Regions from separate parts of the Erwinia sp. INIA01 genome, predicted to be linked through region 1. Evidence: riboswitches for the same ligand, from Rfam matches in the RefSeq annotation. Region 1 holds a riboswitch; each other region holds the start of a gene.
What was found. Region 1 has a riboswitch for thiamine pyrophosphate ahead of thiB (thiamine ABC transporter substrate binding subunit). Riboswitches for the same ligand answer to the same signal wherever they lie in the genome.
Positions count from the first base shown of each region.

Region 2: linked by a shared signal. The riboswitch ahead of thiC (phosphomethylpyrimidine synthase ThiC) and the one ahead of thiB (thiamine ABC transporter substrate binding subunit) in region 1 are both predicted to bind thiamine pyrophosphate.
Region 3: linked by a shared signal. The riboswitch ahead of OMR58_RS11105 (TenA family protein) and the one ahead of thiB (thiamine ABC transporter substrate binding subunit) in region 1 are both predicted to bind thiamine pyrophosphate.
Region 4: linked by a shared signal. The riboswitch ahead of tenA (thiaminase II) and the one ahead of thiB (thiamine ABC transporter substrate binding subunit) in region 1 are both predicted to bind thiamine pyrophosphate.

Region 1 covers NZ_JAPDNC010000007.1:155,240-163,121, forward strand. The annotation lists gene OMR58_RS14100 (MFS transporter) at 625-1,809, opposite strand; gene sgrR (HTH-type transcriptional regulator SgrR) at 2,060-3,724, shown strand; TPP riboswitch at 3,761-3,879, shown strand; gene thiB (thiamine ABC transporter substrate binding subunit) at 3,918-4,904, shown strand; gene thiP (thiamine/thiamine pyrophosphate ABC transporter permease ThiP) at 4,880-6,490, shown strand; gene thiQ (thiamine ABC transporter ATP-binding protein ThiQ) at 6,474-7,175, shown strand; gene OMR58_RS14125 (DedA family protein) at 7,188-7,882, opposite strand, start outside.
Region 2 covers NZ_JAPDNC010000023.1:13,756-21,637, forward strand. The annotation lists gene OMR58_RS25200 (aminotransferase-like domain-containing protein) at 1-1,049, shown strand, start outside; gene thiE (thiamine phosphate synthase) at 1,178-1,822, opposite strand; gene thiC (phosphomethylpyrimidine synthase ThiC) at 1,819-3,768, opposite strand; TPP riboswitch at 3,858-3,958, opposite strand; gene rsd (sigma D regulator) at 4,095-4,601, opposite strand; gene nudC (NAD(+) diphosphatase) at 4,675-5,448, shown strand; gene OMR58_RS25225 (bactofilin family protein) at 5,822-6,544, shown strand; gene hemE (uroporphyrinogen decarboxylase) at 6,706-7,773, shown strand; gene nfi (deoxyribonuclease V) at 7,777-7,882, shown strand, end outside.
Region 3 covers NZ_JAPDNC010000005.1:209,851-217,732, reverse strand. The annotation lists gene OMR58_RS11115 (cytochrome c) at 1-1,127, opposite strand, end outside; partial or broken gene OMR58_RS11110 (Rpn family recombination-promoting nuclease/putative transposase) at 1,430-1,807, shown strand; TPP riboswitch at 1,890-2,003, shown strand; gene OMR58_RS11105 (TenA family protein) at 2,080-2,718, shown strand; gene OMR58_RS11100 (anion permease) at 2,837-4,300, opposite strand; gene citX (citrate lyase holo-[acyl-carrier protein] synthase) at 4,322-4,873, opposite strand; gene citF (citrate lyase subunit alpha) at 4,877-6,394, opposite strand; gene OMR58_RS11085 (aldolase/citrate lyase family protein) at 6,404-7,312, opposite strand; gene citD (citrate lyase acyl carrier protein) at 7,309-7,605, opposite strand; gene citC ([citrate (pro-3S)-lyase] ligase) at 7,602-7,882, opposite strand, start outside.
Region 4 covers NZ_JAPDNC010000005.1:138,030-145,911, reverse strand. The annotation lists gene OMR58_RS10780 (surface lipoprotein assembly modifier) at 1-1,399, shown strand, start outside; gene OMR58_RS10775 (FAD-dependent oxidoreductase) at 1,506-2,714, opposite strand; gene OMR58_RS10770 (ABC transporter substrate-binding protein) at 2,803-3,735, opposite strand; gene OMR58_RS10765 (ABC transporter permease) at 3,770-4,531, opposite strand; gene OMR58_RS10760 (ABC transporter ATP-binding protein) at 4,528-5,259, opposite strand; gene tenA (thiaminase II) at 5,265-5,966, opposite strand; TPP riboswitch at 6,031-6,135, opposite strand; gene OMR58_RS10750 (hypothetical protein) at 6,510-6,650, opposite strand; gene OMR58_RS10745 (hemin-degrading factor) at 7,798-7,882, shown strand, end outside.

The sequences.
Region 1 (7,882 bases):
GGGCGCGTCCATGCGCCCGACGGTCTGCGAACCCGGCCCACACCGATTGCCTGTTAACAAATTCGTTGCTGTTCGTTAAAAACCGATGTTTCCCGCAGCAACACCATTGCCTGAAAGGCTGAACGTTACGGGACAGGTTAGCCGGGTGTCTGCCGCAAGGATGCGGCAGCCAAGCCTCCAGGGAGGATTCACGGCGACCCGGCGATCTGCTCGTAACGGTCAGCCGCAGCACCGAGTTCACAGCCTTGTCATCCAACAGCAACAGCATTGCCTGAAAGGCCGAACGTTACGGGACAGGTTAGCCGGGTGTCTGCCGCAGGGACGCGGCAGCCAAGCCTACAAGGACGTATTCACGGCGACCCGGCGATCTGCCCGTAACGGTCAGCAGCGGCACCGAGTTCACAGCCTTGTCATCCAACAGCAACACCACTGTATGAAAGGCCGACCGTTACGGGACAGGTTAGCCGGGTGTCTGCCGCAGGGATGCGGCAGCCAAGCCTACGGGGACGTATTTACGGCGTCTCGGCGATCTGCCCGTAACGGTCAGCCAGGGCACCCGATTCACAGCAAAACAATCCCGTGTATCGAACGCTCAAGCCAAACAAACCCAGGCACCCAACATTATTATACCGCCCTCGCCTCCCGAATCCGCCACGACAGCGCAAACGACACCAGCACCAGAGCAAACGCCAGAATATAAACCGCATGATGACCAAAGTTTTCCGCCACCGTCCCCTGGAATATCCCGGCCAGAATCACCCCGGTCGAAATACTGTTAGTAAACAGCGTGGTCGCCGCACCCGGCCGCCCGGGCATTAAATCCTGGAACCAGATCATGCCAATCCCGGCGATAATGCCGATAAACACCGCGTTAAACAGCTGCAAAACCATCAGCGCCGCGCGATTCTGTAACAGCACCAGCCCAAGGTAGAACAGCGCGCCGCAGCCCACCGCCAGCAGCATCATATTGCGCTTGCCGGTACGCCTGACGTAGCGCCCGGCCAGCAGCATCACCGGAATTTCCAGCCCGGCGGCAGTACCCATCAGTAGCCCCGCCAGCGAGTCCGGCAGCCCCAACGTGCTGCTGATATACAGCGGCATATCAATAATGTACATACTGTTGCAGGACCACATCAGCACCGAAGCGATAAACAGCAGCCGCACATCGGTGTTCTTCAATCCGCTAACCTCAGCCACCGGCATCGCCGTAGTCGGCAGCGCTCGGGGCACCGACGGCAGGGTAAACCAGATCATCGCCATGCAGACTACAAACAGCAGCGCGGCGATGCCGAACATCAGAGTGAAACCGAAATTCAGAACCAGCGAGAAGGAGAGCGGCGGCCCGATGACCCACGCCAGCGACATCTGCGCACGCATCACCGAACTGAACATCACCGCCTCGCGTGCCGAACTGTCGGCATACTCCCGCGCCAGAGCAAAAATCTGCGGCATCGCCACGCTGGCAATGGCGGACAGCATCACGCCCAGCGTAATCAGCGTCAGATAATGGCGATTAAACGCAAACAGCACGGCGTTTGCCACGGCAATGGCGCAGCAAAACAAAATCAGCATACGGCGATCGCCGCGATTATCGGAACGCTTCGCCAGCAGCAGGCTGACCACAATCCCCGCCACTGCATTCACCGTGTAGAACAGCCCCACCCAGAACGGCCGCACGTCGACTTCACGGCTGAGGAACAGGCTGAGCGTCGGTGCCTGTAGCGCACCGGCAATGCCGACCATAAACGTAATCGCCATAAACGCCAGATAGACCGGATTAAAACGATGACGCGCCAACAGCGATTTCATAGCAATGCCTCACTGGCATAAAAAAGGGAGAAATAATGCAAAAGCTTAGAAGAGAAACGACGAAAAAAGCCAGCGACATTTTTGCCCGCTGGCTGGTGAACAGCACCATACTCAGAAATCAGTGACCTCAGCCACTAAAGATGGCCAAGCGCCACTCCGTAGAGTGCCTCCCGCTCTTCCATCTGCTGCCATTATCGCCGTAATATACGGCAGGAAAAACTGACCGCTTTCACTACGGAGTTCCTCTTTTATGTCCTCACCGCGCTTGCAGCAGCAATTTATCCGGCTCTGGCAATACTGCGACGGCCAGCCGCAGGAAACCACGCTTAACGATCTGGCAGTACGGCTCAGCTGCTCGCGGCGCCATATGCGCAATCTGCTGAATGCCATGCAGGAGGCGGGCTGGCTGGAGTGGCAGGCGGAAGCCGGGCGCGGCAAGCGTTCACGGCTCAGCTTTCTCTACACCGGATTGGCCCTACAGCAGCAGCGTGCTGAGGATCTGCTGGAACAGGACCGTATCGACCAGCTGGTGCAGTTAGTGGGGGATAAAAACCGCGTGCGGCAGATGCTGCTTTCCCATCTCGGACGCAGTTTCCGCCAGGGCAAACATATCCTCCGCGTACTTTACTATCGCCCACTGCTTAACCTGCTGCCAGGCACGCCGCTGCGGCGATCGGAAACCCATCTGGCCCGCCAGATTTTCAGCGGTCTGGCGCGAATAAATGAGGAAAACGGGGAAGCTGAACCGGATATCGCCCACCACTGGCAACAGCTGAGCCCACTGCACTGGCGATTCTTTCTGCGCCCGGCCATTCGCTTCCACCACGGTCGCGAACTGGATATGGCAGACGTTATCACCAGCCTGCAGCGCTTAAAGGAGCAACCGTTATTCAGCCACTTCGAACGTATTGAATCCAATGCGCCGTGGACGCTGGACATTCACCTCAAACATACCGACAGCTGGCTTCCGTGGCTGCTGGCCAGCGTCAGCGCGATGATCCTGCCAAAAGAGTGGCCGTTTATTCGCAATTTCGCCCGCCAGCCAACGGGAACCGGCCCCTATGCCGTCGAGCACAATCAACAAAGCCAGCTGCGTATCAGCGCCTTCGACGACTATTTTGGCTACCGCGCATTGATTGATGAGGTCAATATCTGGGTGCTACCGGAAATCAGCGATGAGCTGGTTTACTCGGGCGTGAAGCTGCAAAGCGACGATACCGACGAGCAGCCGCAGGAGAGCCGTCTCGAAGAAGGCTGCTATTTCCTGCTGTTTGACCAGCGCTCCGAACTGGGCCGTAACGAGGCCGTTCGCCGCTGGCTGAGTTCAATCTTCAACCCGATTACCCTGCTCAACCACAGCGGGATTGCCTATCAGCGTTACTGGTTCCCGGCATGGGGCCTGCTGCCGCGCTGGCACCATCGCCACGATATGGAGATGACCGATAAACCCGAAGGGTTGGATTCGCTGACCATTACCTGGTACAGCGATCAGATTGAACACCAGGGCATCGCCAACGCTCTGGGCCCCATTCTTGCCGCGCACGGCGTGGAGCTGATAACCCAGGAACTGGACTACGAGAGCTGGCATCAGGGAAACGCCGACAGTGATATCTGGCTGGGCAGCGCCAACTTTACGTTACCGCTGGATTTCTCGCTGTTCTCGCTGCTGTATGAAGTTCCACTGATGCATCACTGCATTCCCATCGACTGGCAGCAGGATGCGCAGCAGTGGCGGGAGCAGAAGCTGCCGCTGGCCGAGTGGAGCAAGCAGCTGATCGACAATCATTATCTGCACCCGCTGTTCCACCACTGGCTGCAACTGCACGGCCAGCGCAGCATGCGCGGCGTAAGAATGAACACCCTGGGCTGGTTCGATTTCAAATCCGCCTGGTTTGCGCCACCGGATGAGGCATGAGTGCTTTCGTTAGCGGAGTGAACTCTCTAGAATAAGCCGTTCTCAACGGGGTGCGGATAACCCGGTTGCCCGGCAGCAGAGTGATACCGCTGAGAGAAAACCCGTCGAACCTGATCCGGCTCATACCGGCGTAGGGATTTGAGAGTGCTGTCTGCTCAGATCCTTTGCGCATCTTCTTTTCAAGGAACGCAAAGTGCTAAAAAAAATCTTACCTCTGCTGGTGCTGTTCTCGCTGCCCGCCGCTGCCGCGAAAGACGTACTGACCGTCTATACCTACGATTCGTTCTCCGCCGACTGGGGCCCCGGTCCGGCGGTCAAAAAAGCCTTTGAGGCACAGTGCAACTGCGAGCTGAAGTTCGTCGCGCTGGCGGATGGCGTTTCGCTGCTCAACCGTCTGCGGATGGAGGGTAAGAACAGCCAGGCCGACGTGGTGCTGGGTCTGGACAACAACCTGCTGGATGCGGCCGAAAAAACCGGTCTGTTCGCCGCCAGCCAGGTCAATACCGACAGCAGCAGCGTTCCCGGCGGCTGGAAAAACAGCACCTTTGTGCCCTTTGACTACGGCTGGTTTGCCTTCGTTTACGACAAAACCCGCCTGCAAAACCCGCCGAAAAGTCTGAAGGAGCTGGTTGAGAGCGATCGTCCGCTCAAAGTGATTTATGAAGATCCGCGCACCAGCACGCCGGGCCTGGGTCTGCTGCTGTGGATGCAGAAGGTGTATGGCGAACAGGCTCCGGCAGCCTGGCAGAAACTGGCACAGAAAACCGTCACCGTCACCAAGGGCTGGAGCGAAGCCTACGGCCTGTTCCTGAAAGGCGAAAGCGATATGGTGCTGAGCTACACCACCTCCCCCGCCTACCACCTGATTGAAGAGAAGAAAGACCAGTACGCCGCCGCCAACTTCAGCGAAGGCCACTATCTGCAGGTGGAAGTAGCCGGTCAGCTCAAGGCCAGCAAACAGCCGAAGCTGGCGCAGGAGTTTATGCAATTCCTGCTGACACCGGCTTTCCAGAACACCATTGCTACCGGCAACTGGATGTATCCGGCGATCAAAACTACCCTGCCTGCCGGTTTTGACACGCTCACCGTTCCGGCGACGACGCTGCAGTACAGCCCGCAGGACGTTGCCAGCCAGCGCAGTCAGTGGATCGGTGAATGGCAACGCGCCGTCAGCCGCTGATCCCCGGCTGGCTGATCCCGGGCGGTCTGACGGCGATAATGCTGGCCGGGATCGCCCTGCTGGCATTCCTGTCGCTGTGGTTTAACGCGCCGGAGAGCGACTGGCGCAGCCTCATCTCGGACAGCTATCTCTGGCACGTGCTGCGCTTTTCGTTCTGGCAGGCGCTGCTTTCTGCCCTGCTGTCGGTGCTGCCCGCCATCCCGCTGGCGCGCGCGCTCTATCGCCGTCGCTTTCCCGGCCGCAGCACCCTGTTACGCCTGTGCGCCATGACGCTGGTACTGCCGGTGCTGGTTGCCGTCTTCGGCATCCTCAGCGTGTATGGCCGCAGCGGCTGGCTGGCGGAATTTTGTTCACTGATCGGCATCAGCTATACTTTTACCCCCTACGGTCTACAGGGCATTCTGCTGGCCCATATCTTCTTTAACCTGCCGCTGGCCAGTCGACTGCTGCTACAGGCGCTACAGCAAATCCCCGGCGAGCAGCGCCAGCTTGCGGCACAGCTTGGTCTGCGAGGCTGGACGCACTTTCGTATTGTGGAGTGGACGTGGCTGCGTCGCCAGATTCTGCCCGCCGGTGCACTGATTTTCATGCTCTGCTTCGCCAGCTTTGCCACCGTACTGTCGCTGGGCGGCGGGCCACGCGCCACCACTATCGAACTGGCCATTTTCCAGGCGCTAAGCTTTGATTACGATCCCGGCAGAGCGGCGCTCCTGGCGCTGCTGCAAATGTGCTGCTGTCTGGGCCTGGTACTGCTCAGCCAGCGTCTCAACAAAGCCATGCCCGCGGGAAGCGACAGCCTTGGCGGCTGGCGAAACCCGGAAGACAGCCGCTGCGCCCGACTGCTGGACGGTCTGACGATTACGCTGGCGCTGCTGCTGATCCTGCCGCCGCTGCTGGCGGTCGTTGTTGACGGGCTGCGCCAGGGGCTGAGCGGCGTATTGATTCAGCCCGCGCTCTGGCAGGCCACCTTTACCTCACTGCGCATTGCGCTGGGTGCAGGGGTGCTGAGCGTGATACTGACGGTGATGCTACTGTGGAGCAGCCGCGAGCTGCGTCTGCGCCAGCATCCCCGCTGGGGGCAGACGCTGGAACTGAGCGGAATGCTGATCCTCGCCATGCCGGGTATCGTACTGGCGACCGGTTTTTTCCTGTTGCTCAACGCCACGGTCGGCCTGCCGCAGTCGGCGGACGGCATTGTGATTTTTACTAACGCACTGATGGCCATTCCCTACGCGATGAAGGTGCTGGAAAACCCGCTGCGCGACATTGCCGAACGCTATAACCGCCTGTGCCTTTCGTTGGATATTCGCGGCTGGAACCGCCTGAAGCTGATAGAGCTGCGCGCGCTGAAGCGGCCGCTGGCCCAGGCGCTGGCGTTTGCCTGCGTGCTGTCGATTGGTGATTTTGGCGTGGTGGCGCTGTTCGGTAATGAAAGTTTCCGCACGCTGCCGTTTTATCTTCATCAGCAGATTGGCTCATACCGCAGCAGCGAAGGGGCGGTCACCGCGCTGCTACTGCTGCTGCTCTGCTTCCTGTTATTCACCCTGATTGAAAAACTGCCGGGGCGCCATGCTAAGCCTGACTAACCTGACCTACCTCTATAACCATCTGCCAATGCGCTTTACCTTCAGCGCACAGGCGGGTGAGCGACTGGCGATCCTTGGCCCCAGCGGCGCGGGTAAAAGCACGCTGCTGAGCCTGATTGCCGGTTTTCTGCCTGCCAGCAGCGGCAGCCTGCTGCTGGATGGTCAGGATCATCGTGATTCTCCCCCGGCCAGACGCCCGATATCGATGCTGTTTCAGGAGAACAATCTCTTCCCACATTTAACGGTTGCGCAAAACATCGGGCTGGGGCTGCATCCGGGCCTGAAGCTGAGCCACCAGCAAAAACAGGCTCTTCAGGAGATTACCCGCCGCGTCGGGCTGGAAGAACAGCTGCAAAGATTGCCGCATCAGCTCTCCGGCGGCCAGCGCCAGCGTGCGGCTCTCGCCCGCTGCCTGGTCAGGCAACAGCCGATCCTGCTGCTGGACGAGCCCTTTTCCGCGCTCGACCCGGCGCTGCGTAAGGAGATGCTGGAACTGGTGGATGAAGTATGCAACGAGCGCAATATCACGCTGCTGATGGTGTCACACAGTATTGAAGATGCGGCGCGCATCGCGCCGCGCAGCCTGCTGATTGTGGACGGCAGAGTTTACTGGGACGGCAGCACCGTACAGTTACAGCAGGGCGAAGTCGATGAAGCGGAGATTTTGGGGATCAAACGCCGTTAACCCCCGTAACACTCAGAAGAAAACCTGCCACAGCAGATGGCGGAACACCGGCATCAGCGGATGGAACTGAATGGCAATAAAGCTGCCGATAGCCAGAACCAGCATGAACGGAGCCAGCCAGCGCAGACGTGATGCAGGCAGATAAGGAGTGGCCCAGTCGTGCTGCTTTTTCGCCCGCAGCCAGCGCCAGCTCAGCCAGAAGCCCAGCCACACAACGATAGCCACCAGCAACAGCAGCCATTTAAACAGGCCGCTGCTGGCATCTTTCGGCACGTCAATCGCCACCCCGGCAAGAATACCCGGCAGCAGATAAAGCGGTGGCCACAGCAGGCAGCCGATGATGTTCGGCGGTAAAAACTTGCGCACCGGCAGCTCAAGCATGCCGGCAACCAGCGGGATCAGCGGTCGCGTCGGTCCGATAAATCGCCCGACGATAATGGTAAACATGCTGTGCTCGTGCAGGGCATGCTCGGTTTTATCCATTAATTTTTGGTGCCGTTTGATAAACGACCAGCGGTGCAGCGGCCCCTTAAACTGCCAGCCGATAAAGTACGAGATCCAGTCCCCCAGCAGGCAGCCAATAATCCCCGCCAGCCAGGCGGGATACAGCGCCACCTGCCCGCTGCCAATCAGCGCGCCAAAGGAAGCCATCAGCACGGTGCCGGGAAGCAGCAGCCCCACCAGCGCCAGAGATTCTAAAAAGGTCA
Region 2 (7,882 bases), on a different contig from region 1:
TTCCGGAGCTGCGTGAACAGATTGCACGCCTGATGATCGACAGCGGCTGCCAGCTGGGCGCGGATGACATCGTGATTACTACCGGCTGCCATGAAGCCCTGTCGATATCGATACGGGCGGTCTGTCAGCATGGCGATATTATCGCCGTTGAATCGCCGACGTTTCACGGCATCATGCAAACCCTGCGTGGATTTGGCATCCGTGCGATAGAGATCCCCACCGACTCTTCAACGGGCATCAGCCTTGAAGCGCTGGAGCTGGCCTTTGAACAATGGCCGATCAAGGCCGTGGTGGTGGTGCCAAACTGTAATAACCCGCTGGGATTTATTATGCCGGAGCACCGCAAGCGCGCACTGGTCACGCTGGCACAGCGTTTTGACGCAGCAATCATTGAGGATGATGTTTACGGTGAGCTGGCCTTTGACTACCCGCGCCCGATAACCATCAAGTCGCTGGATACCGACGGACGGGTGCTGCTCTGCAGCTCGTTCTCAAAAATACTGGCCCCGGGACTACGGGTAGGCTGGGTGGTACCGGGGCGCTATTTTGACCGGGTACTGCATATGAAATACATCGTTACCGGGTCAACAACAACGCTGACGCAGATGGCGGTCGCCGGATTTATAAGCCAGGGCTACTATCAGCCGCACCTGCGGCGGATGCGTATCACCTATCAGCGAAACCTGGAAATATTTACTCGCCTGGTACGTCAGCATTTTCCCTGCGGTATTTGTGTCACACGTCCCCAGGGGGGGTTCCTGATCTGGGTTGAGTTACCGGAAGCGTTTGATTCACACCGGCTCAATGCTGAACTGCGGGATTCAAAAATCCAAATCGCCGTCGGTTCGTTGTTCTCCGCTTCGGGTAAGTATCGCAACTGCCTGCGGTTGAGCTATGCCCAAACCTGTACGGATAAAACCGAGCGGGCGCTGGCGATTCTTGGCGCTGCCGTAGAGCGGGCCATGCAATCCTGCTCACCGGTACATGAGCTGACGACGGCCAGTAACGATTGGGGAGAAGGCAGGGCCAGCGGGAAGGAACAGCGCTGACCCTGGCTGACGGCGAAACTGTCGTCAGCCCCGCCACTATAGCGGGGTATACAGAGGTGAAAAGCCGCAGAGACTGAGTCTGCGGCGTTGCTTCATGACAGTTTGCCGGCGTTACGACACATTACATTTTATTGTGCAGCGCCTTCCGGGGATTCAATCAGATCCAGCAGCTGGCGAGTTGCCGCCTGCCAGTCTTCCGCTTTGGTGATGGCACTGACCACGGCCACGCTGCCGACACCGGTTGCCAGCACGGCCGGGACGCGATCGATGCTGATACCGCCAATAGCGACAGTAGAGACACCCTGCAGGCGTTGAATATGCCGAGCCAGTTCCGCTAACCCCTGTGGCGCAGAAGGCATATCTTTGGTCTGCGTTGGAAAAACGTGGCCCAAAGCGATGTAGGACGGTTCTACGGCCAGCGCCCGATCCAGCTCGGCATCATCGTGAGTAGACAGTCCCAGCCGCAGTCCTGCAGCGTGAATCGCATCAAGGTCGGCGATATCCAGGTCTTCCTGACCCAGATGAACGCCATACGCCTGATATTTGATCGCCAGACGCCAGTAGTCATTGATAAACAACCTTGCCTGGTAACGTTTGCCGAGGGCAATCGCTTCAGCGATCTGCTGCTCTACTTCATCATCCTGACGATCTTTAATGCGCAGTTGTATAGTGCGCACACCAAAATCCAGCAGGCGGACAATCCACTCAACGGTTTCCACCACCGGATAAAGCCCAAGCCGGGCGTCGGTAGCGGGAAAAGGACCACGACTCATACATTTTCCTCGGTTTTAAGCGCATCGGCGCGGTGATACAGCTCACCGCCGCGATTGCGGAATTCATCAGACATCTGCGCCATACCTATCTCAATCGGCATGGCCTGGGCTTGCTGGCGCGCGGCGTACTCGCGCACTTCCTGGGTGATCTTCATTGAACAGAACTTCGGCCCGCACATTGAGCAGAAGTGCGCCACCTTGCCGGATTCCTGCGGCAGGGTTTCATCATGATAGGCGCGGGCGGTATGCGGATCGAGGGCAAGATTAAACTGATCTTCCCAGCGAAACTCAAAGCGTGCTTTCGACATCGCATTATCACGGATCTGCGCGCCGGGATGGCCTTTTGCGAGATCGGCAGCATGTGCGGCGATCTTATAGGTAATCAGCCCCTGTTTAACATCTTCTTTGTTAGGCAATCCAAGATGCTCTTTCGGCGTCACATAGCACAGCATCGCGCAGCCAAACCAACCGATCATCGCTGCACCAATCCCGGACGTAAAGTGGTCATAGCCGGGAGCGATGTCGGTGGTCAGCGGGCCGAGCGTATAAAACGGTGCTTCATGGCAATGTTCCAGCTGCTCGGTCATATTACGGCGGATCATCTGCATTGGCACGTGCCCGGGTCCCTCAATCATCACCTGCACATCATATTCCCAGGCAATTTTGGTTAGCTCTCCCAGCGTATGTAGTTCGGAGAACTGTGCTTCGTCGTTAGCATCCTGAATCGAACCCGGGCGCAGGCCGTCCCCGAGTGAGAGGGAAACATCATAGGCGGCACAGATTTCACAAATCTCGCGGAAATGCAGGTAGAGGAAACTCTCTTTATGGTGCGACAGGCACCATTTCGCCATGATCGATCCGCCGCGCGAAACAATGCCGGTCAGCCTTTTAGCGGTCATCGGTACGTAACGCAGCAACACGCCGGCATGAATGGTGAAGTAGTCAACGCCTTGCTCTGCCTGTTCCAGCAGCGTATCGCGGAAAATTTCCCAGTTAAGATCTTCTGCTACGCCATTAACCTTCTCCAGCGCCTGGTAGATTGGCACGGTGCCAATCGGTACAGGGCTGTTACGCAGTATCCATTCACGCGTTTCATGGATATAGCGACCGGTAGAAAGATCCATCACCGTGTCGGCGCCCCAGCGTGCAGACCACACCAGTTTTTCAACTTCCTCCTCAATCGAAGAGCTGACCGCGGAGTTGCCGATATTGGCGTTGATCTTCACCAGGAAGTTACGCCCAATGATCATCGGTTCTGATTCCGGATGGTTAATATTGGCCGGAATGATCGCCCGCCCGGCGGCGACTTCCTGGCGCACAAACTCTGCGCTGATATTTTCAGGCAGGCTGGCGCCGAAGCTGTTGCCCGGATGCTGTTGCAGAAGGATTTCACCGCGAATACGTTCACGGCCCATATTCTCGCGGATGGCGATATATTCCATTTCCGGGGTGATCACGCCCAGGCGCGCGTAATGCATTTGAGTAACGCAGCGGCCTGCCAGTGCGCGGCGTGGACGAGGAAGGTTCTCGAAACGCAGATGATCCAGGCCTTCATCGGCCAGCCGCTGTTGGGTGTAGACCGAGCTGAGTTCAGTAATTTCTTCCGTATCGGCACGCTGGTGAATCCATGTGCTGCGCAACTTGTCGATGCCGCGATGCACATCGATAGCCGCTGCCGGATCGCCGTAGGGGCCAGCCGTGTCGTACACAGGCACCGGCTCATTCTCTTCCAGCGTCGGGTTATCTTTGCTGCCCCCAATCACGGTTGGACTAAGCTGGATTTCGCGCATTGGCACGCGGATATCGTCCCGGGAGCCGGTCAGATAAATACGTTTTGAATTGGGGAAGGCCGTGCCTTGCAGAGAATCGATAAACTGCTGAGCTTCAGCGCGCTGCTCACGGCGATTGGTTTTTTTCTCAACGAGAAGTTTTTCAACGGTAGACATAGCAAATTCCTGAAATATTAGGGAAAGTTGCTTGCCTGGAGGCGGGAGTAATTTGAACGATGTGAAACATTTTATTTCGCATCATCGCAGACGATTTTACTCTTGTTCCCTTCGCAGGTGTTAACCTGAACAGGTTCCGCGGATCCCGAATTAACGGTCTCAGCCCCATGGGGCACTCCGACAAGAAATACTCTCTGATTTTCAGACTTTGTTGTCAGAAAATCAGTTTTAAGTCAGAACAAAACGTTTTTTGCTCAAACTAAATAGCCCCTTCAGCATAAAGGGGCTAATTGGAAACTACAAGTAATTCACAATCTGATAACGAATCAGGCGGAAGGCGCAAGAGGCGCTACATCTTTAGTTATCTGATTTTCAGCAACTTTTTCCAGAGCCAGCTTGATAAATTTATCTTCCAGCACGAAACGTTCAGCCAGCACTTCGCCGACCAGGGAAAGCGTTTGCTGGAAATCTACCGCATCATCTGTTTCGATGGCCTTTTCCAGATACGTATCATAAATCTGCATAATGTGGTCGGTATTGGCACGTAAGGATGGATAAATTAATGCCGCCTGCGCCAGCTGTTCCGTTCCTTCCAGCTCTTTAATGAAACGTTCGTAAGCCGTGAAATGGCCGGTAGAGAGATAGTCCACCAGATTCTGGCAAAAATTATCCAGCGCATTTTCATCGAGCGCCGTCAACGATTCCTTGTTAGGCTTTAAACCGGCCATTTGATAATAGGCAATCAGCAGCTGCTTACGGGCGTGTAAACAGAAATCGACCAGTTCACTACAGCCGCCAACCCGCGCGGCCAGATTTTCTAACTGGTTAAGCATGTTCATCTCCGTGAGTTTTATTTTTAATGCCTGACCTCAAACCAGTCTTTGAGCTGAGGATGATAAGCAAGTTATGGAACGTCAAATATCAAGCGTAGACACTGGCTGGTGGGTTGTCAGCCACGAACATAAAATTTGGTTACCAAAAGGCGAAATTCCTCGAGGATCTGCCGAATCATTCGGCTTGACGGGATCAAAAGGATCGCCTATCGGCGAATGGCAGGGGGAAACGGTGTGGTTGATCTGCGAAAACCGCACGCGTGATACCGGATCGCTGCGTCAGCTACTCGATCAGGAGACCGGTTTATTCCAGCTGGCTGGTCGGGGTATACAGTTGGCAGAGTTTTACCGGTCGCACCGCTGGTGTGGCTATTGCGGCCACGAGATGCATCATAGCAAAACCGAATGGGCCTGCCTGTGCAGCCACTGTCGGCAGCGTTACTATCCGCAAATTGCTCCCTGTATCATTGTTGCCATTCGCCGTGAAGATAAGATCCTGCTGGCCCAGCATACCCGCCATCGTAACGGCATTTATACTGTGCTAGCGGGCTTTGCTGAAGTCGGTGAGACGCTGGAGCAGACGGTAGCGCGCGAAGTGATGGAAGAGGCGGCAATTAAGGTTAAAAATCTGCGATATGTTTCATCTCAGCCGTGGCCATTTCCACAGTCGCTGATGATGGCCTTTATGGCCGACTATGATGCGGGCGAAATCAACATTGATCCTAAAGAACTGCTGGATGCGGGTTGGTATCGGTATGATGCTTTACCGCTGTTGCCGCCAGCAGGCACTATCGCACGACGTTTAATCGAGGATACAGTGGCATTATGCCGTGCTGATGATGAGTGAAATTCACGACTGATTAACAATTTAATGCATTAGTACTTCCCACTCTGTTTCCCCTGGTTTGCCGTTTGGTGCGGCCGGGGGATTGACTGCTATCCAGATATAAGGACCTTTAGGTTTATCTCTGCGGTGAATTCTAATATGATTCACTGCGTGGAAGATTTTAAGCTCGTAACAAGGAATAGTTTTCAATTGACTCCGTTTTTCGCTTTAAATTCCCGATGAAAGAAATAGTCTTTATTTAACTCAGAGTGCTATTTCCTAATATATCTTATTAAATCCTTTGAAAGCGAAGTTGCCGATCCGTATGCAGCCATTAGTGATGCGGTCGGGCGACAATTCATCAAGGTGATTCATATGTAGGTTGGATGTAGGTATGTTTAAGAACAGAACGCAATATTATCTTTGGGGGATCTGGATTTTCTGGATCGGTAGCATTATCGCTTTTTTGCTATCGCACAGAATTTCAATGCTGATTTTCCTTGGCGGTATGGGATGCCTTGTCCTGCTGAGTCTGTCGACATATCTACGCGTTAATAGAGTGATTATAAATATGTTTAATTTCAGTAAGAAAGAAGAAGTTAAAACGACAAAAGGACAGGATTCGTCCGCCAGTACAATGAGTGAGAGCATCAGCATGGACCCATCAGCGGAAAGTAATAATATTAAGGAAACAACTATTTCACCCGGAACAATGCTACGCGGTGAAATTACTAATGAAAATAACATTACCATTAGCGGTGAAGTTGAGGGTGATGTAACCAGTAAAAAAGTCACGCAGATCGGTAAGGAAGGAAAAGTCGTTGGGAAAGTCACATCCTTAAAGCTGATCGTAAACGGTCTGTTAAAAGGATGCTGCTACGCGAAAACGGTAGTGATAATGTCGCGAGGAAGAATAGAAGGCGATGTTTATGCTAGTGAATTCTCAATTGAGAAAGGTGGCGTATTTATTGGTAACTCTCATTGGGTTGAAGAAACCGCTGAAATAAAAGATAAAAAAGCAAAAAATTCAAATAGCCCAGATCCTGAACGTGTGCCTTCACTGGTTTCTGTTGAAGGTGGTGCTGCAAAAAGTAATCAGATGCAGGCTAAGAAGTAGCACGAGGTGCCCCATTTCAGGCCCGGTTCCGCCCCTGCCTTGATATTTATATGCGTACAGGCAGGGAAATTTTGCGATCCCTTCAAATTATCGGGCTACCGGGCACAGTCAATCTTGATAAATGGTACACTACAGGCTTATTTGGAGTAGAGAGCCCTGTGATGAGTGAACTGAAGAACGATCGTTATCTGCGCGCCCTGCTGCGCCAGCCTGTTGATATTACCCCCGTATGGATGATGCGCCAGGCCGGACGCTACTTGCCGGAGTATAAAGCCACGCGTGCCGTCGCCGGTGACTTCATGTCGCTGTGTAAAAACGCCGAGCTGGCCTGTGAAGTCACGCTGCAGCCTCTGCGGCGCTATGCGCTTGATGCGGCAATTCTGTTCTCCGATATTCTGACGATCCCTGATGCGATGGGGCTGGGCCTCTACTTTGAAACGGGTGAAGGTCCTCGTTTCTCGCAGCCAATAACGTGCCGTGCCGATGTTGAGAAGCTGCCGATCCCCGATCCTGAACAGGAACTGGGCTATGTGATGAATGCCGTGCGAACGATTCGCAAGAATCTAAACGGCGAAGTGCCATTAATCGGTTTCTCCGGCAGTCCCTGGACGTTGGCGACCTATATGGTGGAAGGCGGCAGCAGTAAAGCATTTACCAAGCTCAAAAAGATGATGTATGCCGAACCACAGACTCTGCACCTGATGCTCGACAAACTTGCTGATAGCGTAACCCTTTACTTAAACGCCCAAATTCGCGCGGGTGCACAGTCGGTGATGATCTTCGATACCTGGGGCGGTGTACTGACGGGCCGCGACTATCGCGAGTTCTCGCTCTATTACATGCACAAGATCGTCGATGGCCTGCTGCATGAGAATGACGGTCGCCGCGTTCCGGTAACGCTGTTTACGAAAGGTGGCGGTCAGTGGCTGGAAGAGATGGCAGCAACCGGCTGTGATGCGCTGGGTCTGGACTGGACTACGGATATCGCCGATGCCCGTCGCCGCGTGGGGGATAAAGTGGCACTGCAGGGAAATATGGACCCTTCCATCCTTTACGCACCTCCTGCACGGATCGAGCAGGAAGTGGCAGGTATTCTCGAGGGCTATGGCCAGGGAACCGGACACGTGTTCAACCTGGGTCACGGAATTCATCAGGATGTACCGCCAGAGCATGCGGGCGCTTTTGTGGAGGCGGTGCGCAAACTTTCGCGCCCTTATCACCAGGAGTAAAAAATGGACATAGCCGTATTGCGTGACCAGCAGCGTGCTCTCGCAGCTGACGTTATCCTTCAGGATGATTTTGACGTCATGCCTCCGCGACTGATAGGTGGCGCGGATG
Region 3 (7,882 bases), on a different contig from region 1:
GCCAGCGCCGGGAATTTATTTTTGTAGCCCAGTCCGTTAGATAAATGGCAGCCTTCGCAGTGGGATAAATACTGTTTTGCTCCGGGGCTTAATGCCTCTCCTCGCGATAACTGATTCAGGGTTGTTAAATCGTAATAGGGCTTATCCTGTATGATATTCGGCTGTAACGAGCGCAGATAAGCGGCGATGGCCGAGAGATCGCTGTCCGACATATATTGTGTGGAGTGGGTGACAACATCGGACATCGGGCCGAAAGTGGCGGTTTTATCTGAACGGCCGGTTTTCAGTAGCGCAACGATTTCATCAGCGTGAGTTTGCCCCAGCCCTGAACGCTGCTCGCCGCGTAGTGAGGGCACCGAATAGCCATCAATGACCTGACCGCCGGACAAGTACTGGGTGCCTTTGCTGTTATCAAAAACGACTTCCTGCAGCGTGATGGCGCGGGGCGTATGGCAGGCACCGCAGTGGCCGAGGCCGGTGACATAATAAGCACCGAGCGCAACCGGTTCTTTCGGCAACGGACCCGGCGGCAGTGGTTTTGGTGCAAAAAGCCAGCGCCACCAGGTCATGGGCCAGCGCATCGAGAGCGGCCAGGGAATGGTGTTGTGCTCGCGGGGAGCCGCGACAGGCGTAACACCGTGCATGAAATAGGCATAAAGCGCTGCCATGTCGTTGTCAGTAATACGCGAGTAAGAGGTCCACGGCATGGCGGGGTATAGCGTGTCATCTGAAGGAGCAATGCCGTATCTGACCGCACGTTCAAAGTCGCCAAACGAATAGTTACCAATACCGGTTTTCTTATCCGGCGTGATGTTCGGCGGGATCATGCCACCAATCGGGGAGGCGATGGGTAAACCGCCACTAAACGCCGGTTTACCGGGGGCCGTATGACAGGCAACACAGTCACCCACGCGAGCCAGATATTCACCACGTGCAACCTGTTGTTCATCCATCGGTAAGGATATTTTAGCGTTGGGATAGCCAGGTTTGGGGATGATAAGAGTGGCTAACCAGGCAAGCACGGCAGCCACAGCCACACAGGCAACGACCCCGCTGGTCCAGCGGCATAGCCGGGATGTGGTCGAACATTTGGTGTGATTTTTGGTCTTTCCCTGGCCATTTTTCATCGGTTTTGATGCCTTGAGTGTGAATTATTTTTCGCTATTTAGTGCTCGTTTATTAGCAATGCGGGTTTTGATTGTTGAAATAACTCGAGAGGATAGTGTCTGAGTTTCTATATTTAAGTTATAAACGAGGTGAGTATGTTCCAGTGCAGGTCAATTTTTTAAACCAAAAATGCCGAGGCGGGTAAATTCGATTTTTTATTAAGACATACTGGTTATTGCATATAATTTACATTTATTTATGCGAGGCAATACTCAGAATTATGTCTATGCCGTTGTGCCTTATTCGGTAATTTTTCAGACATGAAAAACATATCCATCAGCGCGATCTCACCGGGCTGTTGGATCGATTGGCAACCCTGATTTTGGCAAAACACATGACGGGACAGCAGTTGGTTACGCTGGTAAACTATTTTGCGCACTCGGCGGAATTGTCCGATGCAGAGGTTTTTATCCGTAAACTGGCACAGCGCGTGCCGTCGCATAAGGATCAGCTAATGACTCTTGCAGAGCAGCTTGAAAAGAAAGGAATGAAAAAAGGGATTCTGCTCGGGGAGCAGCGCGGCGAACGTTCAGCTACGCTGAAAATTGCGCGAATGATGCTGCGCAATGGACTGGACCCGATCACGGTGATGAAGATAACCGGTTTGAGTGAAGATGACCTCGCAAAGATACCGTATTGATTTTATTTCGTCCGCTGTAAAGTTTTTCAGTCTTAGAGTTTTTGTTTACAACATCTGAACTGACAGGTTATGTTTCTTGCCGAACCTTTCCAGGGGGAGCCCACCAGCGGGCTGAGAGTTTGCACTTGCAACGGTGCGAAGACCCTTAATACCTGATCCGGATAATGCCGGCGAAGGGATGGCGCAACCTGTCTGACTTTTGCCTGCCTCCGATCGAGACGGCCAGAGTATCCACATTCAGTCGCGCTGTCTTTACTTTACAGGACAACACGATGACCGAACGTTTTACCGAAATCCTGCGTAACCAAAATCTGCCAACCTGGTCGGCGGCCGTTAATCACCGTTTCGTTGAGGAGCTGGTGACTGGCACCGTTGACGACCGTGTGATGATCAATTATCTGATTCAGGATCACCGCTTCCTCGACAGCTTCCTGATCCTGGTTGGCGCGGCAATGGCCAGTGCGGATACCACCGAAGCACGCCTGCGTTTTGGCCGCTTTGCCGGGATGGTTTCCTCCGAAGAAAACACCTATTTCCTGCGTTCGTTTATCGCGCTGGGCGTCAGTGAGCAGCTACGTAACGAACAGCCGGATACCGCTCCGACGGCCGGTTTTAAAGCCATCATGCGTGAAGCGGCAGCCACCCGCAGCTATGCGGCGATCCTTACCGTGCTGAACGTAGCTGAATGGCTGTATTATGACTGGGCGACTCACGCTGCCCGACCGCTGCCGGAGAATTTCGTCTACGCCGAGTGGGTTACGCTGCATGATAATCCGGATTTCAACGCGTTTGTGGCATTTATCCGTGAGGAACTGGATCGTGTTGGGCCAGCAGAAGCCTCGCAGTGTGAGGATCTTTTCCGCCGTGCGGTGGGGCTGGAGAAGGCATTTTTTGATGCGGCTTATGCGTAAATCACGCTGAAAGCAGGGTAATGTCAATACGAGTTGCCCGAGAAACTCGGGCATCCGGAGCGTCATAAAGAAGGGGCAGAAAGCCAGTGCAGTCTGCCCCAAAAAACTGCCCCGAAAATCAGCTCCACAGTGCCAGAATTGGCCAGCCGACCAGCAGCAGTAGCGAAATAAATACCACGCCGAATATCGCACCCAGCCGCCAGTAATCTTTCGACTTAACGTAGCCGCAGCCGTAGATAATCACGCCGGGACCGGTGGCATACGGCGTCAGGCAGCCCATAATACCAATCGACAGCACCAGCAGGATACACAGGTGCTCCATCGGCACGCCGGGAATACCTTTCCCCACGGCAAGGATCATCGGCAGCATGGTGGCGGTGTGGGCAGACAGGCTGGCAAACAGATAGTGGGCAAAATAGAACACCAGCACCAGCGCCACCACCGTACCGCTGGGGGAGAATCCCTCCAGATGGCGACTCATGGTGTTGGCAAACCAGTCGATAAAGCCGGAGCGGGTCAGGCCATTCGCCATCACCACCAGCGTGGCGAGGTTAACCAGCGTATTCCAGGCGCTGTGATATTTAGTGATGTCCTTCCACGGAACCACGTGCAGCGCCAGCATCAGGGATACCGCCAGCAGGCCGACCGCCGTGGCGTTAATAATTTTGCCGCCAAATACCCACAAAGACAGACTCAGCAGCACCAGACCAATCAGCGTCATCTCCTGGCGCGTCAGGCGACCCATCTCTTTTAGCGCGCCACCCGCCCAGTTTGAGACTTCCTCGCTGTGGGTGATCTCTGGCTTATAAAGAATATAGGACAGCCAGGGTGCCACGATCAGCAGGATAATCCCCACCGGCAGGAAGCTGAGGAACCACTGCAGCCAGCTGATATGAATACCGGCAATTTTACCCACAAACTCCAGGCCCAGCACGTTAGGCGCGGCACCAGTAATAAACATCGATGAGCTGAGACTGGTGCCTATCACCATCATCCACATCAGGTAGCCGCCGATGCGCTTTGACGAGGGATCGTTGGGGAATGATTTAAACAGCGGCGGCAGGTTTTTGATCACCGGGAACACCGTGCCGCCGGTGCGTGCGGTATTGGAAGGGGTAAACGGTGCCAGCATAATGTCGATGATCACGATGGCGTAGCCCAGCGTCAGCGTGCGCTTACCCATAAACTTAACCATAAACAGTGCGATACGTCGGCCCAGACCGGTAACTTCATAGCCCAGCGCGAAGATAAATGCGCCGAACACCAGCCAGACCGTCGAGCTGGAAAAGCCCGCTAAACCCCATTTCAGCGCCTGTTTACCGGCGTTAAATTCCGGATCTGCCAGCTCGGCGGCATCAAACAACACGTAGTGACTGCCGATAACGCAAATGGTTACGGCGATAAAACTGATCGCGGTTGCCGGGATGGGCTCAAGAATCATCCCAACAATCATCGCCACAAATACCGCAAAATAGTGCCAGGCCTGCGGCGGCATGCCATCAGGCACCGGGATCAGCAGCATAATGGCGAGAACAACCAGCGGTGCCAGAGATTTCCATATCTTATCTTTCGCAATGGACATAATCGATCCTCTATCAGGGATTTAATGATGGTTAATGGCATCAGCCTTCTGGAGCAGCGCGTCCATCTGGCGGAGCAGGTCGGTCACCGGATGTGCGCGATTGCGGGCGCACACCGAGGCCTCCTGCTGACACAGCAGACAGGTGCGGGGAGGCAGGCCGAAGTCTTTGCGCGACAGAAGGGTTCCCTGCGGCGTGAGCACGTCAAAATCCCACAGCCTGCCCAGCGGCGAAGCCTGCTCGAGATCGATCAGCGCGCGCTTCACCCGTTCGGCGGGCGCGTTAACCGCCAGCAGACCTTCCGGGCCGCTGGGTAGCGCAACGCAGCGCTGGCGGTTAATTTCCCAGCCGGACGCTTCCAGCAACTGCCGTAACGCCCGCAGGCCGCGATTGAAAATGTGCCGTGTGAGCGGGCTGTCTTTTACCGATCCCGGTGCCAGAACGGTGAAGGAAATTAACGTACTGGCATCGTGCGCCAGCCATTCCTGCTGACGTGCGCGGCGTGCATCCCGGCTGGTCAGCAGCTGCTCCACGGTGATAACGGCGCGGGTGGCCGAGGTGATATATAGCGGCATGATTCACTCCCTGACCTGACGAACGACATCAATCACCGAGCCGTCGCGGTAGCGCACCACCGCAATAGTTCGATCGGTAAAGGCAATCGGCCGAGGCTTGCCGGTCAGCAGTTCGGCCCGCTCGCGCAGCCATTCAATCGGCACCACCTTTATACCAGCCTCCTTCAGCCGATCGGCCAGTTCGGGGCGGGCCGGATTAACGGCAATACCGTGATCGGTAACCAAAATGTCGATGCTGGAACCCGGCGTCACGCAGGTGGTGACCTTATCAACCAGCGTTGGGATACGGCCCCGAACCAGCGGAGCAACGATAATCGACAGCGCGGCGGCAACCGCCGTGTCGCAGTGGCCGCCTGAAGCACCGCGCAGTACGCCGTCGGAACCGGTCAGTACGTTAACGTTAAAACTGGTGTCCACCTCCAGCGCGCTGAGGATCACCACATCCAGGCGATCGACCGAGGCACCTTTTGAACTCCAGTTGGCGTACTGGTTGGCGCTGATCTCAATATGGTTTGGGTTGCGCGCCAGCGATTCCGCCGCGTGGCGGTCAAAGCTTTGCACGTCGAGCAGCTTGCCGATCAGCCCCTTTTCGTGCAGGTCGACCATTGCGGCGGTAATGCCGCCCAGGGCAAACGCGGCGTGAACATCGCGGCGGCGCATGCTGTCCTCCAGGAAACGGGTCACCGCCAGTGAGGCACCGCCGGTGCCGGTTTGCAGCGAGAATCCGTTCCTGAAGTAACCAGAGTTAACCACCACTTCGGCGGCGCTGCGGGCGATCAGCAGCTCACGAGGGTTGGTGGTCATGCGGGTGGCATCCGCGCCGATTTTGTCGGCATCGCCCACGCGTTCGACCTGAACAATCAGATCGACCCGATCCTGCGCAATGCTGGCCGGCGCGTGCGGGTAGCTGACGATCTCTTCGGTCAGCAGCACCACCTTATGGGCGTAATCGGCATCGACTTTGGCATAGCCTAATGAGCCGCAGCAGGCGCGGCCGATGCGGCCATTGGCGTTCCCCGCCGGGTCGCAGGCCGGTACGCCAAGAAAGGCGACATCGATGCTCAGCTCGCCGCGCTCAACCAGCTCGACGCGGCCGCCGTGGGAGTGGATTTGTACCGGTTCGGCAAGCAGCCCGCGTGATATCGCCTCCGCCAGCGGGCCACGCAGGCCGGAGGTGTAAATGCGGCTGACCACGTTATTGCGGATGTGATCGACCAGCGGCGCGTGGCAGTCGTTCAGCGAACTGGAGGCCAGCGTCAGGTTTTTAAAACCCATACGGGCCAGGGTTTCCATCACCGCATTAAGCGTCAGATCGCCACCGCGAAAAGCGTGATGGAAGGAAACGGTCATACCGTCTTTGAGCCCCGAACGGCGAACGGCCTCTTCGAGAGTGGCGCACAGTTTGCCATCCCGGGGTTTCTGCGCCTGCAAATTGAGTTTCGAAACCGGTTGATACGCCGGATAGTCAAACGCTGACCGGCGCTGCTCGCTGCTGTGTTCCTGCTGTTGATGCTGAGTCATAGTCTGTCCTTATTCATCACGAATTCCGGAAAGCACCGCGCGGGAAAGCACCAGGCGGGCGCGCTCAATGACCGGGCTGTCGACCATTTTTCCGTTGAGCGACACCACGCCGCGCCCTTCAAGCGCCGCCGTTTCGGCAGCCTCGACAATTTGTTGAGCCTGATTAAAGGCCTTGCGCGTGGGGGCATAGAGGTTGTGCAGCAAATCGATCTGGCGCGGGTTAATCAGCGATTTACCGTCGAAACCCAGCTGGTGGATATGCGCCGCTTCATGCAGGAAACCGGCATCGTTGTTGGCATCGGAATAGACGGTGTCGAACGCCTGAATGCCCGCCGAACGTGCAGCCTGCAGAATCGAGCAGCGGGCAAACAGCAGCTCTACGCCTTCCGGGGAGCGCTCGGTGCGCAGATCGCGCACGTAGTCCTCCGCCCCCAGCGCGATACCGATCAAACGCGGTGACGCGTGGGCAATTGCCACCGCCTGGGTAATCCCCTGAGCGGATTCGATCGCCGCCAGTAATCCGGTACTGCCGGGCTCGCGGCCGCACTGCGCTTCGATGCGGCTGATTTCAGTTTCGATATCGACGACGTCCTGCGCGTTGTCGGTTTTCGGCAGGCGCACGATATCCGCGCCGCCGCGCACCACGGCCTCCAGATCGTCCAGACCGAAGGCGGAATCCAGGGCATTGACGCGCACAATAGTTTCGACGTCCCGGTAAAGGGGATGCTGGAGTGCGTGATAGACCAGACGGCGGGCGGCGTCTTTCTCGCGCAGGATCACCGAGTCTTCAAGGTCAAACATCAGCGCGTCGGCGCGATAAATAAATGCGTTACTGACCATCGCGGCGTTAGCGCCGGGAACAAACAGCATGCTGCGGCGGATGCGTGAGCGCCGCGCTTCATTGTGTGGCGTGCTCATTTTGCGTTCTCCCAGGGCAGGGCTGCGAGGCCATCGGCGCGGGCCAGCAGGGTTTCCAGACGGGCGCGCAGGATGCAGTCCAGCGCGCCTTTATCGTCGACGATCAGCTGCACGCCCTGTACGCCGTAGTGACGCAGCGTCTGCGCAATGGTGGCGCGGATCGCCTCACCAAACTGCTTTTCAACGCTGCTGTTAATTTGCAGATCGATTTCCTGCCCGTCGGCAGGCGCGATGCGGATCATCACATCGCCTGATTCCAGAGTGCCGGCAACGGCTGCATGGATTATTTTCATGTTTCACCTGTTACTGATTCAGAATGGGGTTGTTTCCCGGCAGGGAGCATTTGCTGCAGATAGTCGAAGGTGGTGGGCGGCACCAGATGTTCGATCGTGGCGACCTGCTGCTTCACCAGCAGCTGGCGGACCCAGGAAGCGGAAATGGCTTTGCCCTGATACTGCACGCGCTCAATTTCAACCAGCTCAATCGGTGGTGCATCCATCGCCGGATCGTTCAGGCAGCGGCGCATATCGCGGTTGTAATCAGCGGTCACCGTACAAAACGGTTCGTTGC
Region 4 (7,882 bases), on a different contig from region 1:
TACGCGGCGCATGCTCGAAATGAGCATTGAGCGCCAGGGGGCCGAACGCGAGCGCGAAATACTGAAAGATGAAACGGCCACTGGCCAGCGGCCCACGCTGACCATTGACGGCCAGACCTACCAGGTGGAACACACCGCCAGCGCGCTGGGCCAGGCGCTCTATCTTTCACTGCAGTATCAGCAGTGGCAGGCGGCCAACCGTTTCCTGCAGGAGTACCTGACCCTGCCGGATCGCGACCCGCTGCTGGAACACTATGCCCGCGGAATGCTGGCGCGGGTGGTGGGCGATAACGACACCGCTATTACCGAATTCCGCAAGCTGCTGGCACAGCAGCCGGACTTTATTCTCGGCAGGCTGGAGCTGGCAAGAACGCTGTTTGACGATGCGCAGGAGCGTGAAGCGAAAGAGGCCTTTGCCGATGCGCTGGCGATTATCGACGCCCGCGATCCGCAAACCGCCGGGGTGCGCAAAACCATCGGTGCCTACCAGCAGGCGCTGGAAAAACGCGGCGACTGGAGCGGCTCGTTCTCCTTCGGCCCCAGCTGGAGCGACAACGTCAACCGCACCTCCGCCAGCCGCACCTGTCTGATTAGCGACAGCACCGGTTTCTGCTACTACGAGCGCGCGCTGCCGGAGGCGTTAAAAGCCACCGGCACCGATTTTGACTTCAGCGTTCAGCGCCGACTGGCGATAAAAGGGCATCACGGCGTGTATCTGCGCTCGCTGCTGTACGGCACGCAGTATCGCAATCACGGTGAATTTAACGAAACCACCGTGACGTTACAGGGCGGCTACAGCTATCGCGATGCGCGCCAGCAGCTGATGCTGGCCCCGTCGTTTGAATATTACGAGTGGGGCAACGATGCGATGTACGGCGCGCCCGGCGTGCACGGCGAGTGGAGCTATATGCTGTCGTCCGCCTCGCTGGTTAAGCTGGAGGCGGATTATAAAGACATGCAGTATCGCCGCGCCGACTACGCCCGCAACTTTGACGGCGCGCAGCAGTCGGTGTACGGCACCTGGTACCGTGAGCTGACGCCGGGCTGGACGGTGTTTGGCGGGCTGGATTTTGTCAACAGCCACGCGAAGGACCCGACGGCGGAATATCAGCAGAAGGGCGTGCGGCTGGGGGCCTCGCTGCGCTTTGATGCCGGGTTTGACGGCACGCTTTCCGCCTCATATCGCCAACGTGACTATGAGTTGTACAACCCGCTGATTGAAGTGCGTCGGCGCGACCAGGAGCAGAACTATACCCTGGTTCTGCGTGCGCCGCGCTGGGAGCTGGCCGGATTTGTTCCCAGCCTGACGCTGCGGCACAACCGGGTGAAAAGTAACGCCGACTGGATCTACTCCTACAACCGCAACGACGCCAGCCTGAAGCTGGAGTACAGCTTCTGATCGGGGAAGCCTCTCAGATCGCAATCGCCTTGCCAGCGTGCAGATAACGCTGGCCCGGTGGCGAATCTTAAGCTGAGGTCCGTGCGGGCGTGATTCGGGCTGACAGTCAGGCCTTCCCGACTCGGCGCGGCGTCTCGCGGCGGAAGCCCAGACCGATCATCCAGCCGAAAACGTAAGGCAGGAAGCGGTAGCGTTTCACGATGCGCGGTATCGGGCTGGTCTGGCCCGGCTCACGTTTTTTGCCGCTCATCTTAATCTGAATAAACTGGGTGGCGCAGGTCGGGAACTGGCGGCGGCGCTGCACCTTATTCAGCTGGTGCAGGCTGACCTCGCCATTGAGCAGCGGGCGGGTGAGCAGGTTGGCGGTGGCGACCGCGTCCTGGATCGCCAGGTTCACCCCCACGCCGCCAATCGGTGACATGGCGTGCGCGGCGTCGCCGATGCACAGCAAACCCTCTTTCGCCCAGCTGTCGAGCCGATCAATACGGATCTCCAGCAGCCGCAGCTTGCTCCAGCGATCCAGCTCCGCCAGCCTGTCGGCGGGGAAGGGGGAAACCGTGGCGACCTGCTGCTTAAAGGCATCAATACCGGAGGCCTCCAGCTCGCCAAACTGGCCCTTGGTAATGGAATAGCCGCACTGCCAGAAACTGCCGCGATCGATCATAATAAAGTTCTGCTTCGGCCCCTTATGGCCCATCCCCCACTGCGGGTCCTCTTCGCGCTTATCCAGGCGGAACCAGACTACGTCTCGCGGCGCGCCGAACGATTTTCCGCTCAGCTGCGCTTTTTCCCGCACCTTTGAGTGGCGGCCGTCGCAGCCGACCACCAGCCGGGCACGAATCTCACGCGTCTGGCCGTCGGCAATCGCGCGCACGCCGCATACCCGGCCATCGGCAGTGATCAGATCGTCGAAGGCACAGGATTGCAAAAGGGTAAAACCGGGAAGGGCGCTGGCGCGCTCGGCGAGAAAATTCAGGAAGTCCCACTGCGGCATAAAGGCGATAAATTTGCACTTCACCGGCAGGCGGGTGAAGTTTGCCAGCGTCACCTCTTCGCCACCGACCTCGGCCTGTAGCTTTTCGGCGCGCTGGTGGGGCAGCTTCAGCAGATCCTCAAGCAGCCCGAGGTGATGCATGATCTGCAGCGTTGAGGGGTGAATGGTGTCGCCGCGAAAATCGCGTAAAAAGTCGGCGTGCTTTTCCAGAACCACAACCTGCACGCCTGCCCGTGCCAGCAAATAGCCGAGCATCAAACCGGCAGGACCACCGCCGACGATGCAACAGTCGGCGGTGAGCGTTTCCGCTGTCCGATCCATACAATCCACCTCTGCAATGCGATAAGTGAATTATATGATAATGCTTATCATTATCTATATCGAGTCATGATTCGCCTGCGGGTGAGGATTATTTAATTTCCACCGCGTAGTCTGCCACCGGGGTGATTTTTTTAATCAGCTTATTATCAAACAGGAACTGCTCGTAGGCCTGGTAGCGGGCGGTGTCCAGATGCGCCGGATCGCGGGCGAACAGCGGCAGTGATTTCTGCCACGCCTGGCGGTTCAGATCGGTGTTCAGCTCCGGGTGGCTGCTGGCAAAGGCCTTCCAGGTTTCCTGCGGGTGTGCCTGAAGATAGTCGTTACCCTTCTTCAGCGCGGCGAGGAATTTGGCAATTTTCGGCTTGTTGACGTCATCGCGGTTAGCGACAATCACCAGCTCGTCATAGGCCGGAACGCCGTAATCTTCCACGTTGAACACCTTAGGATCTTTGCCCTGGATTTGCACTTCCAGCGCCTCGATATTGCGATAGCCGCCGATCACCGCATCCACCTGGCCCGCCAGCAGCGCACCGGTCAGCTGGAAGTTGACGTTAACCGGGGTGATATCGGCAGAGGAAATTCCCTCGTGCTTGAGCATGGTGCCCAGCGTGGCTTCTTCAATGCCGGTCACCGAGAAGCCGACCTTTTTGCCTTTCAGATCGGCAGGCGATTTAATGTTTTTATCCAGCGTCATCACCGTGTTTAGCGGCGTATTCACCAGCGTGCCGACGCGTACCAGCGGTAATCCCTGGTCGGCGAAGAAGTGCAGCTGCGGCTGATAGGTGATTGCCAGATCGGCTTTCTTTGCGGCCACCAGGCGCGGCGGCAGGGAAGGATCGGACGGCGGCACGATCTTCACGTCCAGCCCTTCGGCTTCAAACGCGCCAATCTGCTCGGCAACGATAATCGGCGCGTGGTCCGGGTTAACGTACCAGTCCAGCATCAGCGTGACGTTTTCCGCCGCGGCGGCGTGGCCCGCAATGGCCGTTCCCAGCAGCAGGGCGCAGAGGTTCTTTTTCATTGCTGTTATTCCTTGTTATGTCGTTTGCAGGTGATTATTCCGCCGTCCAGTTAATCAGGCGGCGCAGCAGGCTATCGACGGCAACCCAGAGCAGCACCGTCATCAGAATCAAAATAAACAGCGCGGCGAACAGCTGGTCGGTCTGCATCCGCGCATTAGCGTTGAGCATCAGATAACCCAGACCTTCGGCCGAGCCGACCCATTCGCCGATAATCGCCCCGATGGGGGCCACGGCGGCCGCCATGCGCAGCCCGGTGCCGAAGGCGGGCAGCGCCGCCATCAGCCGCACGTGGCGCAGCAGCGCCCAGGGGGAAGCTCCCATCGTGCGGGCCAGATCGAGGTAGTCGTTATTCACCCGGCGCAGACCATCAAAGAATGCCGAAGTGACGGGGAAGAAGATCACCAGCACCGCCATCGCCACCTTGGCGCTCATGCCAAAGCCGAACCACAGCACCAGCAGCGGGGCGAGGGCAAACACCGGGATCGCCTGACTGGTCAGCACCAGCGGCATCAGCCAGCGCTGTAAGCGTGGGGAAAACACCATGCTCAGCGCCAGCAGTGCGCCGAGCAGAACCCCGAGCAGCAGGCCGCTGACCACCTCCGATGCTGTTACCAGCGAGTGGTAGGCCAGGAATCCGCGACCCTCCCACAGCGCCTGCGCAACGGCGGCGGGCGTCGGCAGCAGAAACGCCGGAATATTGCTCAGCGTAGCCAGCCACCACAGCAGTACCAGACCGATAAACACCGTCAGCCCGCGGCCCCATTTAGCCAGACGACTGTCCTGTTGATGGCTCATTCTGCGGCCCTCACCAGCTGTTGCAGCAGCTCGGCCTGACTCTTCAGCAGGTCGGCATCATCCGGCGCGCGCGGCGGCAGGCCACCGATATGATGGCTGTCATCAATACCTGCCGGATGCGGAGACAGCACCAGCAGCCGGTGGCTGAGGCGGCAGGCCTCCATCGGATCATGGGTGATCAACAGCACGGTATGGTCGGCCAGCAGCTCGGCCGCCAGGGTCTGGATGGTGGCGCGGGTGATGGCATCCAGCGCCGAGAAAGGCTCATCCATCAACACGATCGGCTGGCGCTCGTACAGCGTACGGGCGATCGCCGCGCGCTGCCGCATCCCCCCGGAGAGCGCGGCAGGGCGGTCGTCGCCGTGGCCGCTCAGTCCGACCTGTTCCAGCAGATGCTCCGCCCAGGTGAGGTCGGCTTTTTCCCCGCGCAGGCGAGGGCCGAGAGTGATGTTTTCCCGCACCGTCAGCCACGGATAGAGCAGATCCCGCTGGCCCATATAGGCAATGCGCCCCGGAACCGGCAGGCCGTCGCTGGCGGTGACCGAACCTGACGTGGCCTTAGCCAGCCCGGCGATAATCTTCAGCAGGCTGGTTTTCCCCGCGCCGCTGGCGCCAAGCATGGCGACGAAGGTACCGCCCTCAATGCGGAAGTTCAGCCGCTCAAAGATAACCCGGTCGCCGAAGCGCAGGGTCAGATCGCGGATGTCTATGCCGGGGCGGGAAATCACGCCGTTCACCACGCGTTAACCGGGTTGTCGACCGCGTTCAGCCCCATCTGCCAGAAGGCGCCTTCCAGCCGGGTGGCGGTCGTGAAGATTTCACTCAGCCGATCGAAACGGGCGTCGGCACCGCGCTGCTGGCCCACGCGGTCGAGCAGCTCAATCGCCGCTTTCACGCCGTCCAGATAGCCCTGGTCGCTGTAGTTCTGCATCCACGAAGCGTAAGGATTACCCTCCATCACCGTGGCCGGGTCGGCCAGCAGGCGCAGGCCAACTTCCGCATAGCCCGCCACGCAGGGCAGCAGGGCGGCCAGCAGTTCCAGCGCATCGCCCGAGTGGCCGATATCCAGTACGTAGCGGGTGTAGTTGATGGTTTCAGTGGCTTCCTGCTCGTGTTCCATCTGCGTTTCGTTCAGGCCCCATCCGGCGCAGTAGCCGACGTGCAGCGGCAGTTCGGCGACGATGTTGTTCAGCGATCCGGCGGCGGCGCGGATGTCCGGCAGGGTGTGGAATTTGGTGACCAGCAGGGCGTAGGCGCGGGCGAAGTGGACGAGGAACAGATAGTCCTGGGTCAGGTAGCGGCGGAAGGCAATTTCCGGCAGCGTACCGGCACCCAGCTGTTGCAGGAACGGGTGGGCGACGTAGTGTTCCCAGTGCGGTCCGGCATTTTGACGGAGGCGACCAAACAGACCGAATTCGAACATTGAAGCAGGCATAAGATCTCCAAAATCGTGGTGGAGATCCGGGGTGCGGCGGCGGTGTGAAGAGGCAAATACCGATCTGTGTTTGCCAACCCGTCCCTTCGCTGGCATGACCCAGATCAGGTTCAAAGGGTTCGGCATTGCTGCCATCTCAGCCCGTTACAGGACACCCCTCGGAGGCGGTTGTTATACGATATTTATTTTTTGATTACAATCGATTGATTGGGGCCCGTGTTCCAGCAGGCTGGTTGTTCCCCCGGTCGGTCGGTCCTCGCGCCGCTGCGCGGTGCCCTCACTGCGGTCGTCAGCCTGTCGGACCGTCAGAGACGGGCCGTCCATGGCCCGGCTCTGACTTTCCCCCGCGTCCATGCGGGTGAATCCTGGCTTCCTCGCTTCGTTCAGCGCTGCGGATTGCCCGCTCGGGGGAACAGCCAGTCTGCTTTTGACTCAGGAGTTGTTTGTAAAGGAAACATGGCTTCGTGCTTTGTATGATAAATGTCCACTGATGGGGACTTATGGAAGCTCAGCGTTCCATTTGACCGGATGCTTTACGGAATCTCAGTGTTCCAGCAGGCTGGTTGTTCCCCCGGTCGGGCGGTCCTCGCGCCGCTGCGCGGTGCCTTCACTGCGTTCGTCAGCCTGTCGGACCGCCAGAGACGGGCCGTCCATGGCCCGGCTCTGACTTTCCCCCGCGTCCATGCGGGTGAATCCTGGCTTCCTCGCTCCGTTCAGCGCTGCGGATTGCCCGATCAGGGGAGCAACCAGTCTGCTTTTGGCTTGAGTGTTGTCTGAAAGACAGACCTGGCTTCCTCGCTTCGTTCAGCGCTGCGGATTGCCCGCTCGGGGGAGCAACCAGTCTGCTTTTGGCTTGGGTGTTGTCTGAAAGACAGATCTGATTTCTTCGCTCCTTTCAGTGCTGCGTATTACCTGACCGGGGGAGCAGCCAGTGTGCTTTTGACTTAAGTGCTGCCTGTGGGAAGTCCGTGTTGTCGTTTTTTAAACCTGGCAGCGGATGTTTCAAACGCTGGAGCTGGTGGTTTGCATTTGTGGGTGTTTTTATCGGAGTTATATTCAAATTGAATGTTTTTTTCCCGAATTTCGTGCAATTTTGGGTGGTTAGTGATTTCTGGACGATTTACAGAAACTCAATGCTTGCTCTAACTGGCGGCTTTTAACAGCCCGCACAATGCAAGAAAGAGGGGGGGCCTTGGTGGCTGGCGGGTAATCCGCAGCGCCGAGGAGCAGGCATTACGCCAGGAGAAGGCAGCAGGGACGCTGCCATCAGGCCGGGTTTGAACAGGGATGTTCAATCCTGGCCGGTCCGTCGGCGAAATGCCGAAAACGAGGGAACCGCCACGCGGCGCGAGGACCGGCCGCCTGCCACCGAGGCCACCCCTTTTTCACCATTCTCATCGCGATAAAGCGATAAAAAAAGCCAAACTACCCACTACAGATTCGTTCATGGCTCGGCTCTGAATTTCATCACATTGTGCGGCAAACTCCTTGCTCCCAGGCTATTTAAAGCGCTGCGAATTGACCGATCGAGGGAGCAGCCAGTCTGTTTTAGGTTTGGTGAGGGGTAGGGGAAAACATCGCCTCCTTGCTTTGTACTGCACTCGTACTCGGCGGCATGGCGTGCCTTAACAAAATTTAATGCTGCGGCGGTTTATCGCCGGGGGAAATCCGGCATCGAGCCTTACCTGTTGCGGGTTGAGGTAGATACTCGCCCGTTCACGCCCCTGGGTGGATTATTAAGTTCTTTTCAGGTTTCCTGTTTTTACTTGTGGCCCTGAGCGGGCGGCGATCATACTGCGCGCAAATGCCCGATTCTGTAAGGAACCTCACCATGTCGCAGTCGCTTTATTCACGCTATGTTGCCGCCCGTGCGGACCACCCTCAGCTTTATGCCCGCGATCTTGCCGCGCTGCTGG